DNA from 2 places in the Pseudoalteromonas sp. TB51 genome. Region 2 is predicted to be linked to the other one. Evidence: predicted binding sites of a transcription regulator. Region 2 holds the regulator's gene; the other holds the start of a gene.

Region 1 (3,260 bases), on a different contig from region 2:
GTTGCAATCGCTTGCGATGAATCTAAGCCGTTAATAAAGCTGTATTTAAGGTTAGACTTTAAATCACTTAGTTTTTGCTCATCAACAAGTTCGGTGCGTGCTTTTGCATAAGTGCGGTTAATTGCATCGCGTGCTTTTGCTAAATCATCTTCGTTTTCTACTTTTACAAACACATGCAGTAAGCCAGGATCTTTTGTCTCTGGATTGTAGGTAAACATTTGACTCGCTATTTGTTTATCAACAACTAGCTCTTGGTATAAATCGGAGTTATTAGAAAAATAAAGCTGTGAGATTAAATCAAGTGCGGCTCTGTCCTTTTTAGCAGGCTCCCATGCAGCGCCTTTGTAAGATACAAGCAACCAATGACCAGGCAAACCTTCGTTTTTCTCATGTATATATTTAGGTGCTTGCTGCTTTGGCTCAGCTTTAATATCGGCAACGTAATCGCCTTTTTCCCAGCCACCCCAATGTTTTTTAACCATAGCCATTGTGGCTTGTGGGTCAACATCGCCCACAATCACTAGCGATACATATTCAGGCTTATAAAACTTATCAAAAAATTCTTTACCGTAAGCCATTTGATCTGGCATGGCTTCTATATCTTCAAAAAAGCCCATGGTGGTATGTTTATAAGTGTGCGTATCAAACGCTTCTTCGCGTACTGCGCTCAATAACTTACGAATTGGGCTGGCGTTATTTTTTAAATATTCCCCTTTAACCGTTAGCGCTTCGGTTCTAAATTGCTCTTCGGTGTAGGTTAAGTTTTGAAAAATATCGGCTTCAATTTCAAGTACTTTATCAAGGTGCTGCTTTGAAAAGTTTAAATGGTAGTTTGTGTAATCGTTAGTGGTGTAAGCACGGTTATCGACCCCTGCATTTTTAAATATGGCAGTGTATTCGTCTTGCGGAAATTTTTTAGAGCCTTTAAACATCATGTGCTCAAAAAAGTGAGCAAAACCGGTTTTACCTGCTTTTACTTCATTACGCGAGCCAACCGAGACCGGAATTTGCAGCGAGACTACATCAGGGTAATCGGTTTTAACAACCATTACGCGTAAGCCGTTATCAAGCTCTTCGATTAAGTACTCTTGCGAAAATACACGTTCGTCAGCTTTTGTTGTTTGCTGTTGTTGTGCCGCTTGGGTGTTTTCGCTTTGCTGTGTTGCGCAGCCTGTTAGTGCCAGCGATACCGCTAAGCTTGTTGCTAGTAATTTAAATTTCATTGTTGTCCCTTTTTAAATTGAGCAAATTTGTTATTAGGTTTAATACTAACTCGTTTAGATTATGCCCCAAAGCCACTAAATATAAGAGCCCATCGGCTATTTATAATGTAAACAACTGTGTCAATTCCCTATTTAAAAAACATTTATGTATGAAAAAAGCTCAAGTTGATTGAAAAACTTTCACTAAATAAATCTATCTAGACGTCTAAATGGCTGCTATATTAAATTACATACATTGGACTAAGCTGGAATGAGGATTATGGCTTTATCACTACAAGAAAAAATAGAAGACACCAATCAAGGTGTTTATCTTATTGGTACTACTCCACCTAAAATTGGTACTGATAAAGCGCAACTAAAAATCATTGCAGAAAAACTACTTGCTCGCTTACACGAAATTGAATACGACGGCGTGATAATTTACGACATTCAAGATGAAAGTAGCCGTACAGATAAAGCACGCCCATTTCCGTTTAAACAAACTGTAGACCCACGTGAATACAGCCACTTACTACGTAATTTATCTGCTCCAGATGTCATTACTTACAAAAGTGTGGCACAACGTGGTGTAGAGGAGTTTAAAGGCTGGTTGGATGAAACTAAAAACGACTACGATTTAAAAAATGTCGTTTTAGTGGGTAGCCCCTCATCAGTAGGTGATATAAAACTAAGCTTGCCCGATGCCTATAAAACGCTTGCAGAGCAAAGTGATGACTTCTTTTTAGGGGGCGTTACCATTGCTGAGCGACATTCAAGTAAGCGAAATGAGCACGAGCGCCTTATAGAAAAAACAGCACAAGGTTGTCAGTTTTTTATATCGCAAGCGGTTTACGACGCGCAAGCAACTATAGAGCTAATCACAAGTTACGCGCGTACCTGTAAAGCACAAGGTATTACACCAAAACGGATTATTTTAACGTTTACTCCATGCGGTGGCGATAAAACCTTAGAGTTTATGCAATGGTTGGGTATCTCAGTGCCAGAGGCCACTAAATGGCGAATGCTTGATGCAGACAATACCTTAAGTGAATCTGTACGTATTTGCCGAGAAAATCTCGACCTAATACTCAAAAGTTGTGCGCACCTAGATGTGCCACTGGGCTTAAATATTGAAAGCTTAACAAACCGTAAAGAAGAAATTGACGCATCAATAAACTTATACCGTTTATTAAAAGCCACTATGGAATTAAACCTAGCCGAAAAACAAATCGCTTAACGCCTAATTCACACCCTTTATAGCAAGCCTAATGGCTTGCTTTTTTGTTTCTATGTTTAAGTGTATTACTTTTATTATTATGCTTTTTTAGCCAATTTGTACGCTTGTTTATTTTTATACATTTGGTGATCGGCCAAATTTAATAACGTATCAAAAGGTTGCTTTTGTTTATTAGTAAAACTTTCGCCTATGCTAAGTGTCAGCGCGCACACGTTGTTTTCTAATAGTGCGTTTTTATACTCAATTTTTATTTTATCAATAATATGGCTAAGCTTACTTCTATCACTAATTTGCATCACAGCTACAAATTCATCGCCGCCTAAACGCCCTACTATATCAGCCTCTCTTAAATGTGTTTTTAAGGTATTTGCTAAGAGGATTAACGCTTGATCGCCTATTTCATGGCCATAAGTGTCGTTTAGTTTTTTAAAGTCGTTTATATCAATAAACAAGCAACACACATCAAAACCTAAACGCAGCGCTAAATTAAGTTTGTGTTGGGCAAGTAAGCTAAGTGCACGGCGATTATAAATATTGGTAAGCGGGTCAAGCATGGCTATTTCGCGCATTTGCTCAAAGCTATAAATAAGCGCTAAATCGTCTTCAATTAAATCACGAAGCTGCTCTATTAGCTCAAAATATTCATCGGTGTAGCTGGTTTTTTTTGAATCTTTTAAACACAAGGTGCCAAATACTTCACCTTCAGGCCAGTGAATTGGCAAGCCAAGGTAGGATTCAACGCCATCTTCAATAACCTCGGGCATGGTATTCCACTGCGTATCGCTGCGGGTATCGCTAACATACAAAGTGTTGTTGTTTTC
Region 2 (3,260 bases):
TGCGATTCAAGGCCTGGGTAGTAAACTTGGCTAACATACTCAGAGCTTTCTAGGTATTTAGCAATTGCCAGGGCATTTTCTTGGTGCTGTTTTAAACGCACATTTAAAGTACGTAAACCACGTAACGTTAAATAGCTATCAAATGGTGCGCCGGTAATACCAATGTTATTGGCCCACCAAGCAAGCTCATCACCAAGCTCTTGTGTTGCAGCAACAACTGCACCGCCTACAACATCAGAATGGCCGTTTATATATTTAGTGGTTGAGTGCACAACAATATCTACGCCAAACTTAATTGGGTTTTGTAATGCCGGTGATAAAAAGGTGTTATCGGCGGCCACTAATGCACCGCACTGTTTTGCTATATCCGTCACGGCTTTAATATCCGTTAGGCGCAGCACAGGGTTACTTGGTGTTTCTATCCAAATTAATTTAGGTTTAATGGTTAAAATTTGTTCTAGGCTTTCTGGTTTAGTTAAATCAAGCACTTTAAGTTTAAGCAAGCCGCGCTTTTCTAACGACGTAAATAAACGGTAGCTGCCGCCATAACAATCGTGAGGAATAACCAATGTATCATCGTTATTTAATAACTGTGTGGCTAAGTGCACTGCTGCCATGCCCGTAGCAGTAATAATTCCGCGTGCGCCACCTTCAAGCTCTGCTAGAGTGTCAGCTAAAATATCGCGATTAGGATTACCACTGCGCCCATAGTCGTATGCGCGCTTAGTATCAAAATCGGCAAACGAATAAGTCGTCGATAAATAAATTGGCGGTACAACGGCGCCATGATGTTTATCGGCATCAACCCCATTTCGTACAGCAATGGTTGCTTTGTTTTTTTCGCTCATATTCGTCACCTGATTAATTTGGATGTTTAGACGTCTAAAAGAGTAAGTTATCCATTATAATAAGTCAAAGCTTTTAAAGCTCTAGATGGCTAAAAATAACAGACGCGTAAAACTTCAAGAAAGCTGTATTTACTATTACAGCCAGCTTATTAAGATAGATTGCTATCTATTATTTGACTATCTTTTTTAAAACGATAGAATTTCACGCATATTTACACGCTTTTTACGCCGTGTGAGAAATTAATAATCTGAGGCAACGATACATCTTATGGCTAAATGGAATGGTGAGTATATTCACCCATACGCAGAACACGGGAAAAAATCAGAGCAAGTTAAAAAGATCACCGTTTCGATCCCGCTAAATGTATTAAAAGTATTAACTGATGAGCGTACACGTCGTCAAATAAACAACCTGCGTCATGCAACAAACAGCGAGTTACTATGCGAAGCGTTTTTGCATGCTTTTACAGGCCAGCCATTACCTAATGATGATGACCTACGTAAAGATAACGCAGAAAAAGTACCTGAAGAAGTTAAAAAAATAATGCAAGAAATGGGTTTAGAAGTGCCTATTTTAGACGAAGAATAAAACGTCTTTTTAAACAAAAAAACCTCAGCATGCTGAGGTTTTTTTGTTTAAGCGCTATATATTACGCCATATAATTTTCCGGTAAGTCAATTTGTGCCACGCCCGATTCAACAGCAGCAATAGCAACCGCCTTGGCTATACGTGGTAATAAACGCGGGTCCATCGGTTTAGGAATAATGTAATCAGCACCAAATTCGAGCTTTTCTACACCCGCTGCTTTTAATACTTGCTCAGGCACTGGCTCTTTAGCAATACTACGAATAGCTTCAACAGCGGCTATTTTCATTTCATCGTTAATTGCGCTTGCACGTACATCAAGTGCACCACGGAAAATAAACGGGAAACATAAAACATTATTAACTTGGTTAGGGAAGTCAGAACGCCCTGTTGCCATAATTAAGTCTTTACGTGCACTGTGCGCAAGCTCAGGTGCAATTTCAGGATCTGGGTTTGAACATGCAAACACCACTGGCTTATCGGCCATTAGTTTTAGATCTTCAGGTGCAAGCAAGTTAGGACCCGATACACCTACAAACACATCAGCATCAGCAATTACATCTTGTAGAGTACGTTTATCTGTATTGTTAGCAAAAAGCTGTTTGTATTCGTTTAAGTCATCGCGGCGAGTATGAATAACCCCTTTGCGGTCTAACATATAAATATGTTCGCGCAGTGCACCACACTTAATTAACAGCTCCATACAAGCAACCGCTGCAGCGCCTGCACCTAAACATACAATAATGGCATCTTCTATTGATTTGCCCTGCACTTCTAAGGCGTTAAGCATACCTGCCGCAGTTACAATAGCGGTACCGTGTTGGTCATCATGAAAAACCGGAATACTGCAACGCTCAATAAGTGCTTTTTCAATTTCAAAACACTCTGGCGCTTTAATATCTTCTAAGTTAATACCACCAAACGTGTCGGCAATATTAGCCACTGTATTTATAAAGTCTTCGGTGGTGCGATGCTTAACTTCAATATCAATAGAATCTAAGCCAGCAAAACGTTTAAATAAAAGCGCCTTACCTTCCATAACAGGTTTAGAGGCTAATGGCCCTAAATTACCCAAACCTAAAATTGCCGTACCATTACTGATCACCGCAACCATATTACCTTTACCGGTATATTTATATGCATTGGCTGGGTCTGCTGCAATTTCGCGCACAGGCTCTGCAACACCGGGGCTGTATGCTAATGCTAAGTCTTGCACCGTTTCGGCTGGTTTTGTTAGCTCAATGCTGATTTTGCCTGGAACGGGGTGAGAGTGGTAGTGTAATGCTTGTTCACGAAAATCTGACATAACGCGATGGTATCCTGCAATTTAAGTTAAGTGAGAGGGAGTATGGGGCTAAGATACTCTTATTATTTTTAAATTCCAAGCAATATCAGGTCTATCCTGTTATATGCTATATCCGTTAATTTTAAGTGATTTATCAGCAACTTCGCTAAAAGTTATCAATATTAAACAAATAAAAATTCATTCAAAAAGTGCTTTTTGAGGTTCATTTTGCCCTGCCAATATTTTTGTAAAATAGCAGAATAGTAAAATAGTAAAATGCACCAATATAGCGCGTTTATCACCGTTAAAAACAAATATCGCCACGATAAGCACTTTTAGCAGCTTGGTTAAAAATTAACGTATAAAAAATATAGAGAAGAATTGTGAGTTTGTCTGCAAAGGTTTATGCATATTCAGAATAAGAACAGGAAATAGTTATGCACACGTAGTACGGCAATAATCGGTGGTTTTTCAGTAAAAATAATGAATTTTAGGCACAAAAAAAGCACCCGAAGGTGCTTTTTTTACTAAACAGCAATAA

The links. The regulator MetJ, encoded in region 2, represses methionine synthesis genes. The targets are predictions, from matches to a motif close to TAGACGTCTAGACGTCTA.
Region 1: L650_RS0117320 (methylenetetrahydrofolate reductase) is a predicted target of MetJ. The motif match lies at 1,422-1,439, and genes of this name have one in related genera.

The regions. Positions count from the first base shown of each region.
Region 1 is NZ_AUTO01000291.1:10,937-14,196, forward strand. Features, by position in the region: gene L650_RS0117315 (M16 family metallopeptidase) at 1-1,223, opposite strand, end outside; gene L650_RS0117320 (methylenetetrahydrofolate reductase) at 1,483-2,439, shown strand; gene L650_RS0117325 (sensor domain-containing diguanylate cyclase) at 2,517-3,260, opposite strand, start outside.
Region 2 is NZ_AUTO01000032.1:6,246-9,505, reverse strand. Features, by position in the region: gene metB (cystathionine gamma-synthase) at 1-848, opposite strand, end outside; gene metJ (met regulon transcriptional regulator MetJ) at 1,117-1,437, shown strand; gene L650_RS0100835 (malic enzyme-like NAD(P)-binding protein) at 1,499-2,740, opposite strand.